Regions from separate parts of the Roseovarius tibetensis genome, predicted to be linked through region 2. Evidence: riboswitches for the same ligand, from Rfam matches in the RefSeq annotation. Region 2 holds a riboswitch; each other region holds the start of a gene.
The links. A riboswitch is a leader RNA that binds a small molecule or an ion and turns the genes downstream of it on or off. The one in region 2 is predicted to bind thiamine pyrophosphate.
Positions count from the first base shown of each region.

Region 1 (4,366 bases), on a different contig from region 2:
GTATTGAAGAAACACAAAGCGCATCGGCCCCCACGCGGCGTCGAACCGGTCCAGCCCGCCCTGCTGGTTGCGCGTGCGGATCAACGAGCCATTGCCGAACCGGGGCCGCCAGGCCGGGCTGTCGGGATGGCGGCGGGCCTGAACCATGCGCCAGAACTCGCTCAGGTAGGGTGATCCCGTCCAGAGCGCGCCATGGATGGGATCGGCGTAGAGATCGAGAAGCGGCACCGTTTGCTGCGACAGGAACGCCCCGAGGCTGAGCCCGTGCAGATAGAGACGCGGTCGCGTATCCTGGGGCATGTCGGACCAGTGGCGATAGACCTTGTCGAACAGCGCCTGCGCCTCGGCCACGCCGCGCATCGGGTCGACGACCACCGAGACCGGGCTGGGCAGATATGAATACTGCACCGCCACGGTCGCCACGTCTCCGCGGGTGATGTAATCGAGCGTGTCCATCCCGCCGGGGTCGAGCCAGCCCGAACCCGTAGGCATCGCGATCACCAGCACCTGACGGTCGAACCCGCCGGCGCGCAGCAACTCGTCGAAGGCAAGCTGCGCGCGCGCGTCCGGCGTCTCAGCGGCGTTGAGCCCCGTATAGATCCGGATCGGTTGCCGCGCGGGCGCGTTCCAGAAATCCGCGATCTTGGCGGCGGTCGGGCCGGACGCGACGAAATTCCGGCCCCATCGGCCCAGATCCTCCCAGTCCAGCAACGAGCCGGGGCCCCCGCTGACATGCGTCGTGTCGGGCGGGGCAAGATCGGGTGGAATGATCGCGTCGGCCAGGCGTGCACCCGTGTCGATGGTGCGCAGAACGCCCCGCACGGCGACCCCGTCGATCGTGGCGGCAAACACCAATACGGCAAGGCCCATCCCCGCCGCTTGCGCCATGCGGGGCGGCAGGACCCGCAGGCTGCGCGCCTGCAGGCGCTTGGCAAGTCCCCGGAACAGCCGCCCCGCGACCAGAAGGATGACGAACACCGCCACCGCAATGGCAGCCACGCGCAGCGGGGCAGAGGCCTCGAGCGGGGCGAGGCCCCACGCGTGCTGGATCGAATTCTGCCAATCGGCGGCTTTCCACAGAAAAACGACGGCGATGACGGCCGAGACAAGCATCAGCACGATCCGTCCGGGCCGCGAGACCCTGCGCTCGCTCCACAGTCCGAGCCAGGCCAGCAGGCACGCCGCAAGCCACCAGATCAGATAACCGAGCGCGGCGATGAGACCGCCCAGTGCGCCCTGCAACTCGGGCGACCGCGGCACCATCGACGGGGTCACCGAAAGGCCGAAAAAGATCACGGCCACAAGCAGTCCCACGGCGGAAACCGGGCGGAGCACGCCGCGAAGGATCGAGCGCAGAACGCTCATCCCGCGTCCGTCTTCCGAAACATGCTGTACTGGAAGCTCTGTCGATGTCCCTTGGGCGTCATGTGCGTGTGGCGTGTCCCCTCGATCATCTCGAACCGGCCCGGACACAACCGGTCGAGTTCTTGCGCCAGCTCGCCCGGCGCGTAGCGGACCACCGGCAGCCCCGAGCACATCTCGGGTCCGTCATCGGCAAATGTGGCAATGATCGCGATGCCGCCGGGGACGAGGGCTTCGGACATGGCGCGCGTGTATGCGGCGCGGTCTTCGGGGCGGGTCAGGAAATGAAATACCGCGCGGTCATGCCAGACCGCGTATTCTCGCGACGGCTGCCACGTCGTGATATCCGCCTCGATCCATGTCACGTCATCGCGCTGCGCGCCGAGGCGCTGCTGGCTCTTGGCAAGGGAGGCCGCGGAAAAGTCCAGCACGGCGAGAGGGCCAAGCCCCGTCTCAAGCAGCGCGTCCACGAGCCGCGAGGCCCCGGCACCGATGTCGATGATGGCATCGCCGGGGCGCGCCGAGGCTTGGACAAGATCGACTGATATCGACGGTGTCGCCTCGAACCACGTCAGATCTTCTTCCTGGCGCGTGGTGTAGATCGCGTCCCAGTGCTCTTGTCTGTCTGCCATCACTGCCGGACCTTTCCTCTGCGTCGTATCCTAATCCGAGATGCATGCCGGGATACAGGCATTTCAGCCCTGAGACCTCAAGACGCCGGGATCGGAACGCCGTCACGCGATCCGCCCCGCGCGGTGGCGCGATCACGTTGCCACAGCCCCGCGTGATGCGCGACATGCCGTGCGGACTGTGCACCATGTCGCGAGGTGGGTGGCACCGCCTTAGACCGGGCTACCCATCATGGGCGTGCTCATGTTCCGGGATGGTCGGGTCGTGCTTTCCGGGCAGCACGATGCGATCCGGAGGTGTTGTTCAGGAGGATGGGCAGCGTCTTTCCCTTGGATTAGGTGGGCGATCGCGACATCCGCATGATGCACAAGAAAACGGCCGGCTGCTTTCGCGACCGGCCGTCCTTCACGGGTTCGTTGCATAACGATTGCTTCAGTGCGCCGGGCTCGCGACACCCGCGGGCTTGCGGGTGAAGAGGCGGCGCAGAATGCTCCGGATCAGCAGGGCACGCTGACGGCGCGCCTCGTTTGTGATTGCGTCGAGTTCGGGTTGAGTTGGCATTCGGTACATCGTCGTGTCTTTCTGTTCGCCGCGTGATCAACGCGGGTATGATCGTGGTAGGCTCTATATCGCTGCACTGCGGCGTAATTACCAATCCATTCCGCTATGCGTTTTTTGCATGGCTCGTCGGCTGGCCGTCCCGGTCATACGCGGGCCTACGCCTGCGATGCAGGGCGTCGCGCGGACGGCATGCGGGGCAGGGGGTAAGCGCGTCACCGAACGGGCGCGAATGGTTCACAAGGCCCGCGACACGCGCTGCCACGATGGCCTTGTTGTTTTCGGGTGATGACTTCAGCGGCATCATCCGCTAAGGATTCAGAACAACGACACGGGGTGCCTTGGGCGATTTGCCGGGGCTGAGATCAAACCCGTCGAACCTGATCCAGTTAATACCGGCGAAGGGATGTCCGTCTGATGATGAGCCGATCGGCAGACATGCGTCCCCGACCCGAAAAAGGGGACGTAACATGACCGCGACCGAACCTGACCTGCCGCTTTCCCGTCAACTTGTCCTGATCACCGGCGCCAGCCGGGGCTTGGGCGCCTGCCTCGCCCACGCGTTTCTGGCGCAGGGTGCGCGGGTGATCGTGAATTACCTTGAAAGCGCAGAGGCCGCGCAGGCTGTGGCTGCGCATGCACCAGAGCGTACGCTGGCGGTGCAGGCAGATGTGCGCGACCCCGATTCGGTCCGCGCCATGTTCGCGGCGGCACAGGCGCATTTCGGGGCGCCGGTGACGACTGTCGTCAACAATGCGCTGCCGGCCTTTTCGTTCAATGGCGATGCGCGGCCCGGCCCGGATGCCCTGACATGGGAACATCTCGATCACCAGTTGCAGGGCGTGGCGCGCGGCGCGCTGAATACCGTTCAGGCGGCGCTGCCGGGGATGCGGGAACTGGGATTCGGGCGGGTGATCAACATCGGCACCAACCTGTTCCAGAACCCGGTCGTGCCCTATCACGACTACACGGCGGCCAAGGCGGCACTGCTGTCGCTGACCCGCACGCTGGCGCATGATCTGGGCCCCGAGGGCATCACCGTGAACATGCTGTCGGGCGGGCTGCTGCGCACCACGGATGCCTCTGCCGCCACGCCCGAGGCGGTGTTCGATCTGATCGCCGCCAACACGCCGCTGCGCCGGGTCACCACGCCCGAGGAGTTTGCCGACGCCGCCCTGTTTTTCGCCTCGCCCTGGGCACGGGCCGTTACCGGGCAGAACCTGGTGGTCGATGGCGGCCTCGTGAAGAACTGAAGCGCGCGCAGATGCATCTTAACCTGTTCATCATGGCCTGCGGCCATCACCGCGCGGCGTGGCGCCAGCCCGGATCGCCGGTCGAGCGTCTGGGCGATATCCGTTACTACGAGGGGCTGGCGCAGATCGCCGAGCGGGGCAAGCTGGACGCGGTGTTCTTTGCCGATGGTCAGGCGGCCACCAATGTCGGCGGCGGGCCCTTGTGGTTTCTCGAACCGCTGACGGCGATGGCGGCGATGGCCCGCGCGACCGAGCGGATCGGCCTGATCTCCACGGTGTCCAGTACCTTTTACACGCCCTTTCACGCGGCGCGGATGCTCGCCTCGCTCGATCATATCTCGGGCGGGCGGATGGGCTGGAACCTCGTGACCTCGATGTTTGACACGGAAGCCCGCAATCACGGGCTCGAGGCGATGCCGCCCGCCGAGGCGCGCTACGCACGCGCCAGGGAATTTGCCGACACGGTGTTGGCGCTGTGGGATTCGTGGTCCGATGACGCGCTGCTGTGTGACCGTCAGGGGCAGTTCGCCGACCCGGCGAAGGTGCGGCCCATCCATCACCGG
Region 1 covers NZ_JBPBBB010000016.1:62,153-66,518, forward strand. Annotated here, with positions in the region: gene ACROSR_RS11930 (alpha/beta hydrolase) at 1-1,365, opposite strand, end outside; gene ACROSR_RS11935 (class I SAM-dependent methyltransferase) at 1,362-1,994, opposite strand; TPP riboswitch at 2,873-2,974, shown strand; gene ACROSR_RS11940 (3-oxoacyl-ACP reductase) at 3,021-3,803, shown strand; gene ACROSR_RS11945 (LLM class flavin-dependent oxidoreductase) at 3,815-4,366, shown strand, end outside.
Region 1: linked by a shared signal. The riboswitch ahead of ACROSR_RS11940 (3-oxoacyl-ACP reductase) and the one ahead of thiD (bifunctional hydroxymethylpyrimidine kinase/phosphomethylpyrimidine kinase) in region 2 are both predicted to bind thiamine pyrophosphate.

Region 2 (4,366 bases):
GATCTCGCGAAAGCGCCGCGCCATCTGCAACGTCTTTTCCAGTGTCATGCCACCGGCAAGCGCGCGCTGCCCGGCCTGCTGGATCGTCGGCCCATCCGCCATCGGGTCGGTGAAGGGCACGCCCAGTTCGATCACGTCGACCCCCGCCGCGGGCAATCCCTTCATCACCTCGAAGGACCGTTCGACATCCGGATCACCCGCCATGATATAGGACACGAAGGCCTTTTTCCCGGCGGCTTTCAGTTCGGCAAACCTGGTGTCGATACGGGTCATGGGGGTGTGTCCTTCAGATGCGTTCCGGGCGGTTTGGCGCAAAGCGCGGGCGAAATCAATGCCCGGCTTGACCTTGCCCCGTCCGACCCCGTACATGCCCGCAATTCACGGGCTGGGAGAGTGGCAGATGGGCTTCAGGATGGGTATCGTCGGCTTGCCCAATGTCGGCAAATCGACGCTTTTCAACGCGCTCACCCGCACGGCGGCCGCACAAGCCGCGAATTTTCCGTTCTGCACGATAGAGCCGAACGTGGGCGAGGTCGCGGTGCCCGATGCGCGGCTCGACCGGCTGGCGGCGATCGCGAAGTCGAAACAGATCGTCCCCACCCGCATGACCTTCGTCGATATCGCCGGGCTGGTGAAGGGCGCGTCGCGGGGCGAGGGCCTTGGCAACCAGTTTCTCGCCAATATACGCGAGGTCGACGCCATCGCCCATGTCCTGCGCTGCTTCGAGGATGGCGATGTGGCGCATGTCGATGGCCGTGTCGATCCCGTCGCCGATGCCGACGCGGTCGAGACCGAACTGATGCTCGCCGATCTCGACAGCATCGAGAAACGCCGCGCCGGTCTCGCGCGCAAGATCAAGGGCGGCGACAAGGAGGCCGTGCAGGCCGACCGCCTGCTCGCCCTCGCGCAGACAGCCCTTGAAGAGGGCAAGCCCGCCCGCACCGTCGCAATCGACGAGGACGACCTCAAGGCGTGGAAGATGCTGCAGCTTCTGACCTCCAAGCCCGTCCTTTTCGTCTGCAATGTCGACGAGGCTCACGCCGCCGACGGCAACGCCCATTCAGAGGCCGTGGCACGCATGGCCGAGGCGCAGGGCGCGGCCTCGGTCGTGATCTCGGCGCAGATCGAAGAGGAAATCAGCCAGCTCGACGCCGAGGAGGCGGCGATGTTCCTGGACGAGATGGGGCTCGACGAGGCCGGTCTCGACCGGCTCATCCGCGCCGGCTACGACCTGTTGCACCTCGAGACCTATTTCACCGTCGGCCCGAAAGAGGCCCGCGCCTGGACCGTGCCCACCGGCACAACCGCGCCCAAGGCCGCCGGGGTCATACACGGCGATTTCGAACGTGGCTTCATCCGGGCTGAAACCATCGCCTACGACGATTTCGTCAGTCTCGGCGGCGAACAGAAGGCCAAGGATGCCGGCAAGATGCGCGCCGAGGGCAAGCAGTATATTGTCAAGGATGGCGACGTGCTGCATTTCCTCTTCAATACCTGACCCGCGCGCACCGGTCCCCCGCAGCACACATGGTGCGGCCCGAACGGCTGGATGGGACGCCCGCGTCCAGGCGGGTCACGGAACGCACGAAACCGTGGCAGGAGCCTTGTGACGTCAATGACCGCATTCATCATTCTTGCCGTTGCCGCGCTGCTGATTTCCGCGACGGTCCTGGTCCACTACGAGGCATTGCGCATGACCGGGCGGTTGATCCGCCATCTGCCGATCCGCCCGCGACAACGTGTTCTGGTCGTCATCTTCGCGTGCTTCGCCGCGCATCTCGTCGAGATCATCCTCTATGCCGCCGCGATCGCGGCGCTGCATCAAAGCGCGCGTTTTGGCGGGATCGAGGGTCAGGCCACGGCGACGGCGCTCGACTTCTTCTATTTCTCGATCACCAGCTTCACCACCCTTGGTATCGGGGATGTCTATCCCGAGGGACCGCTCAGGATCCTCGCCGGCATCGAATCCCTCAACGGGTTTCTGCTTATCACATGGTCTGCATCGTTCACCTATCTCGTCATGCGGCGCCACTGGCACCCGGATCTGGATGACTAGCGGCCGCGCTCGCCCGCATTGACGGGACCACGGCGCAAACCCCACCGCCCCGCGCCGTCTGTCCGGACTGCGTCCTACCGTTTTCATCTTTCTCCAAATACTCCCGCCGGAGGCGCGTCACACATCAGCGCGCGGTCGGGCGACTGGCGCAGAGATCAGTCCCGCCGGGCCGGGTCCCGACCTCGGGCGCCGCGGATGTCGCCCCTTGTCGGGTCGGCACCTAATTGCTATCTCGAAAGTATCCGTTGGGGTGCCCGATCACGGGGCTGAGAGGCAACAGGCCAACCCATCGAACCTGATCCGGGTCACACCGGCGTAGGGAACGGAGCCTTGTCTGCCAACCGGCGCAGCACCTTCGTTCCCGATAACGAGAGAGGAACGCAGGATGGCGACAACAGCGCTGACGATTGCAGGCTCCGACAGTGGCGGTGGCGCAGGCATTCAGGCCGACCTCAAGACATTCTCGGCGCTTGGTGTCTACGGGGCCAGCGTGATCACCGCCGTCACGGCGCAGAATACCGTTGCGGTGACCGACGTACACCCGATCCCCGAGGCCAGCGTCGCCGCGCAAATCGCGGTGGTGCTGGATGACATCCGGATCGACGCGATCAAGATCGGCATGCTGGGTGATGCCAGCCTGATCGAGACGGTTGCGCGGGCGCTTGCCGACCATGCCGGCCCCGTGGTGATCGACCCGGTCATGGTCGCGAAATCCGGGGCCCGGCTGCTGCCCGACAGCGCGCGTGCCGCGCTTTTGACACATCTGGTGCCACGCGCCGACCTGTTGACACCGAACCTGCCAGAGGCGGCGGCGCTTCTCGGGCTGCCCGAAGCGCGCAGCAACGCCGACATGCAGGATCACGGCGCGCGACTGCGCGACATGGGCGCGCGCGCGGTGCTGATGAAAGGCGGCCACGGCAAGGGCGAGACCTGCACCGACTGGCTGATCGGCGACGAGGCGATCCGCTTCGACGCACCCCGTATCGCCACGCGCAACACCCACGGCACGGGCTGTTCCTATTCCTCGGCCATCGCGGCGGGGCTTGCGAAGGGGCATACCCTGACGCAGGCGGTCGAGCGCGCGCATGGCTGGCTGCACGCGGCGATCCGGGCCGCAGATCGGCTACAGATTGGCGAGGGGCACGGACCGGTGCATCACTTTCACGAGGTCTGGACATGACGGCACATGTCACAATTCGCGGCGCAGGCGTCGTGGGGCTGTGCGTGGCGACCGAGCTGATGGCGCGCGGCGTGTCCGTCACCCTGCGCGACCCCAACCCGCTGCCCGGCCCCCATGCCTGTTCATGGTGGGCGGGCGGCATGCTCGCGCCCGAATGCGAAGGCGCCACCGCAGAGGAACCCGTGGTGCGGCTGGGGCGCGAGGCCGCCGATTGGTGGGCCGCACGCGGCGTGGCGGTGCAACGCCAGGGCTCGCTCGTGATCACACTGGGGCGCGACCGGCGAGAGCTTGACCAGTTCGCGCGTCGCACCACCGGGCACCGGCTGGTCACCGGCGACGATCTGACGGCATTGGAGCCGCATGTCGCCGACCGGCACGACCGCGCGCTGTGGTTCGAGACCGAGGCGCATATCGACCCGCGCGGGGCGCTTGCGCATCTGCGCCGGACGCTGGAAGCGGACGGTGCGCGTTTCGAGCAAAGCGATGAGGCCCCCGACGGCCCGGTGATCGATTGCCGCGGCCTTGCGGCGCAGGACGCCCTGCCCGATCTGCGCGGCGTCAAGGGCGAGATGGTCGTGCTGCGCAGCCGAGACGTGACCCTCACACGGCCGGTACGCCTGCTGCATCCGCGCTTTCCGCTCTATATCGTGCCGCGTGGCGACGGCATCTTCATGCTGGGCGCCACCCAGATCGAAAGCGGAGAGCGTGGCCGCGCCTCGGCCCGCTCGGTGATGGAGCTTCTGTCGGCGGCCTACGCCCTGCATCCGGCCTTCGGCGAGGCCGAGGTGGTGGAAATCGGTGCGGATGCCCGCCCCGCCTTTCCCGACAACCTGCCGCGCATCACGCGGCAAGACGACACGCTGCATGTCAACGGCCTCTTTCGTCACGGTTTCCTGCTGTCGCCCTCAGTGGCGCGGCAGGTGGCGGGGCTGGTGCTGGGCGACAATCAAAGACCGGAGATGTACCATGAAGATCACGCTTAACGGCACAAGGCACGAGACCGGCGCGGACAGCCTCGCGGCCCTTCTCGACGAGATGGGCTACGGCGACGTCAAGGTTGCCACGGCCGTCAACGAGGAATTCGTGCCGGCCGCGAACCGCGCCGACCACCGCTTGGCGGATGGCGACCG
Region 2 covers NZ_JBPBBB010000002.1:143,479-147,844, forward strand. Annotated here, with positions in the region: gene trpA (tryptophan synthase subunit alpha) at 1-273, opposite strand, end outside; gene ychF (redox-regulated ATPase YchF) at 401-1,498, shown strand; gene ACROSR_RS02585 (ion channel) at 1,616-2,056, shown strand; TPP riboswitch at 2,293-2,395, shown strand; gene thiD (bifunctional hydroxymethylpyrimidine kinase/phosphomethylpyrimidine kinase) at 2,442-3,236, shown strand; gene ACROSR_RS02595 (FAD-dependent oxidoreductase) at 3,233-4,219, shown strand; gene thiS (sulfur carrier protein ThiS) at 4,203-4,366, shown strand, end outside.

Region 3 (4,366 bases), on a different contig from region 2:
CACGCCGGCCGCGCGCAGCTTCACGTAGAGGGTGTCGAGCGAGTGGAGGGGCCGTTGACCGCGCCGAACGTCCCCCCGGACGGTGGGAATTCGGTCCCTCGGACCGAATTCATGAGGATCACCCCGTCCAGCGGACGGTTCAGGAACGCCTGCACATGCTCGTCGATCTCCTCGTACAGCCGCGACAATTGGCTCTTCGGAGAAACACGCGGAAATTGGTGATGGCCCCTGAGGGGCGGCGTATCCTGGCAGCGGTCACGCACTGTAACGTCTCTGGAAAGACAGGGACATGCTACGATAACCGGATGCGTCAGCTTCCCGCGACACGTTGCGGTCAGAGGACGGTGGCGATCAAGACCAATGCGCCCCGCCGAAAGAGGCGGGGCGCATGCATCAACCTGGTGACCCGCAGGCCATGGGGCATGTATTCAGGCGAACCACCAGCGTTCCATCCAGCGTTCGCCGTCCATGTCGAAATTTGACGCGAACTCGCCATGCGCGATCTTGCCATTGGTCGCGAAGACGAAATTCGCGAACATCGGCAGCACGGTGCCGCCATCCTTGGACACAAGCTGCTGCATTTCCGAATACATGGCGCGGCGCGCATCCTCGTTCAGTTCGGCGCGGGCCTTCACCAGCAACTCGTCGAACCGGGCATTCGACCAGCTGCTGTCATTCCACGCCGCGCCGGACTCGTAGGCCGTGGAAAAGATCTGATCCTCGGTCGGGCGGCCGCCCCAGTAGACCGCGCAGAATGGGTGCTTCAGCCAGACATCCGACCAGTAGCCATCGTTGGCAACGCGGTTGACGTTGATGTTGATCCCGGCCGCATTGGCCGAGTTCCGGTAGAGCACCGCGGCATCCACGGCCCCCGGAAAGGCCGCATCGGCCGCCGACAGGGTCACGTCGAGGCTGTCGAGCCCGGCCTCGCGCAGGTGGAATTTCGCCTTGTCGGGATCGTAGCTGTGCTGGGCGAGATCCGGATCGTGGAACCGGTAGCTCGGTCCGATGGGCTGGTCGTTGCCGACGGTGCCGTGGCCGAACAGGATCTTGTCGACCAGCTCCTGCCGGTTGATGCCGTATTTCAGCGCCAACCGGACATTCACGTCGTCAAAGGGCGCGGTGTCGGCCTGAGCCGCGAAACTGTAATATTGCGGGCCCGCGATCGAGTGGATCGCGAGGTCGGGATCGCGCCCCAGCATGCTGATAGTCTTGAGATCGAGCTTGTCGATCACGTCGACCTCACCCGAGACAAGCGACGAGGTCCGGGCGTTCACATCGACGACCGACAGCATCTCGACCGCATCGAACCAGCCACGGTTCTGGTTCCAGTCCTCTGTGTGCCGTTCGAGGCGGGCGATGACACCGGGCTGGAATTCGACCAGCCTGTAGGCGCCGCAGCCATCGCCGGAGCGCCAGTCGATCCCGCCGTTGCCGTCGGATGGCACGATCGCCATGTGGTAATCGGTAAACACGAAGGGGAAATCGGCGCTGCCAGCGGACAGTTCGAACACGACCGTGTTGTCGCCTTCCTTGGCGACGCTCACGATCGGGGCGACCAGCGGCTTGGCAACCGAGGTGGACCCTTCGCCCCTGTGGTGATTGATGGAATCTACGATGTCGTCAAGGCTCAGCGGCTTGCCGGAATGATAGGTCACCCCCTGTCGGATCCTGAAGCGCCATGTCTTCGCATCCGGCGTGGCCTCCCAGCTTTCGGCGAGATCCGGTTCGGCCGACCCGTCTGTCGCCACTTTGGTCAGGTACCCGTGCATGCCGAACGGCAGGGCGACCGTGAAGCCGTTGGTCCAGGTTGCCGGATCCAGCGTGTCGTTGGTGTTGCCGTGACCCTTTGCATGGCGGATCGTGCCGCCGCGTTTCGGGGTCATGTCGGTGGCCGACCAGGCAACGCCCGGCATCATACCTGCGGACAGGCCCGTTGCGGCCGTGCCTGCAAGAAAGCTTCTGCGGTCGAGGCCGCGAATGCGAGATGTCATGTTTGTGGGTTCTCCTTTTGATTGTGCCCTCCGAGAAGCGCACTGGCGACATACAGTACCGGGCCGTACGCGATCGTCAAGTTGCGACGCGATTCCCCCGCGCGGCAGATGCCAGCGCACATCGCGCGACCGGCGCGCGCCGGTCGCGGCACGGCATCGCCCGGCCGGTCGGGAAACCGGCGGTCGGTGTCGGTTCGGGGACCGGCCTGCGGATCACCTTGGCGGTCGAGGCAGGACAATACACTTGGCGGCTCGTGTGAGACTGGCGGTATCGATCCTGTTTCATTGACACGCATGCGCCGGGTGCTTACCGATACCTTCAAGTCCTGGGGGAGCCTTGTCGGCTGAGACTCCATCGCTGTCATGCGGTGGTAACCCTTAGAACCTGATCCGGGTCATGCCGGCGAAGGGAAGGAATAGGCCGGGTCTGCACCCGTACCCCTCTTTCTTGCGCGCCGTGCATCGATCGCAACAGCGTACCGCCGAAAGGCGCAGAGAAGAGGACCGACTGTCATGATGCTCGACCCCGTCTGGACAGGCCTGTGGCTGTCATTATGCGCCGCCCTTCTGGCCATCCCCGGCCTGATCCATGCCCGGCGTCACCGCGACACGCTGGAAGATTACATCACCGCCCGCAACAGCCAGAACACCCGTGCGACCGTGCTGACGCTGGTGGCGACCACGCTGGGGACCTGGATCCTGTTCGGCCCGGCGCAGGCCGCGACATGGGGCGGGATCGGCGCGATCCTTGGCTATGCCTTGGGGTCGATGGTGCCGCGCCTCGTGATGATCCCGCTGGGTCAGCGGATGCGTGACCTCATCCCCGACGGCCATGGCCTGACCGAGTTCGTGATCCATCGCTACGGTCGCGTCATGTATGCCTTCACCCTTGTGATCATGCTGTTCTACCTGTTCATCCTGCTGGCCGCGGGCCTGACGGCCGTGGCGCGGATGGTGGCCTTGCTGGCGCCCATCCCGCTATGGGTGACGGCCAGCACGGTCATGGCCGCGACGCTGATATACACCTTCTACGGGGGGCTTCGGGCGTCGATCTACACCGACAAGTTGCAGATGATCGTGATCGCGCCGATGCTCGGGCTGCTCCTGGTTTTTGGCTGGCAAGCCGCCGGCGGTGCCGCCCCTACCCTTGCAGGACTGCGCGAGACCGCGCCGCATCTGCTGCAGATCGGTGACACAGGGGGGCTGCGCGCGGGGGTGACCTTCTTTCTCGCTGTGGCGCTGACCGGGCTGTTCTATCAGGGCACGTGGCAGCGGATCTATGCCGCGCGCGACGCGCGGGTATTGCGCCGGGGTTTCTGGATCAGCGGTGTGTGCAATTTCGTGGTCGTCGGGCTGATGGGGCTGTTCGGTCTGGCCTTCGTCGGGCTAGGCCTCGACGGCGACGGGTCGGTCGCGCTGTTCAGCGTTCTGCTGGCAGAGGTGCCGATGTGGTTCGCGCTGGCGCTTATCCCGCTGGGGCTGGCGCTGGTCATGAGCAGTGCGGATTCCACCATCAGCGCCACCTCCAGCATCATCGCCGTCGACATGGGGCGGCTGATGTCCGGCGCGGCTGACCGCACCCTGATGACCCTTGCGCGCTGGTTGATCGTTGTGGCGGCGGTCCCGGTGACATGGGTCGCGGCGCAAGGTTACAGCGTGCTATACTTGTTCCTGCTGGCCGATCTGCTGTGCTCGGCGGCAGCGTTCCCGGTATTCTTCGGGCTGTTCCATCGCCGCTATACCGGGTTCAACGCGGCGATCAGCACCGGGTGCGGCCTCATCGCCGGGCTGGCGATGTTTCCGGCGCCGGGCGCGGGCACCGCGACCTTGCTGGAGTCGTTCCTGCTGGCGGCGCTTGTTCCGGTCGGCGTGTCGCTGGTGCTGTTGCGGCTGCTGCCCGAGCGCGCGGCGTTTGATTTCAGCCTGCTCGGTGCCAGCGTGCGCCGCTTCCGGGGCTGAGCGCCGCACCCGGTCAGGCGGACGGGCGCGCCAGCCCCAGATGGTCGCGCAAAGTCCGTCCCGCATAGTCGCGGCGGAAAAGCCCCCGGGCCTGCAACACCGGCACCACGTGGTCGATGAAATCCTCGATCCCGTCGGGCAGCGAGGGCGGCATCAGGTTGAAGCCGTCCGCGCCGCCCGCCTCGATCCAGTGTTGCATTCGGTCGGCAATCTGTTCGGGGGTGCCGACCATCGTGCAATGACCACCCCCGGCGGCCAACCGCCCCAAGAGCTGGCGCAGCGTGGGCGCCTCGCTTTCGATGATTCGCAGGATGGTGGCGTAGCGTCCCTTGGGGCCGCTGAACGCCTCGAGCGGTGGCAGGTCGGGGACCGGCGCGTCGAGGTCCCAGTCGCGGCAATCCTGCCCGATGAAC
Region 3 covers NZ_JBPBBB010000016.1:66,848-71,213, reverse strand. Annotated here, with positions in the region: gene ACROSR_RS11960 (hypothetical protein) at 21-188, opposite strand; gene ACROSR_RS11955 (ABC transporter substrate-binding protein) at 429-1,994, opposite strand; TPP riboswitch at 2,313-2,423, shown strand; gene ACROSR_RS11950 (sodium:solute symporter family transporter) at 2,508-3,953, shown strand; gene ACROSR_RS11945 (LLM class flavin-dependent oxidoreductase) at 3,967-4,366, opposite strand, start outside.
Region 3: linked by a shared signal. The riboswitch ahead of ACROSR_RS11950 (sodium:solute symporter family transporter) and the one ahead of thiD (bifunctional hydroxymethylpyrimidine kinase/phosphomethylpyrimidine kinase) in region 2 are both predicted to bind thiamine pyrophosphate.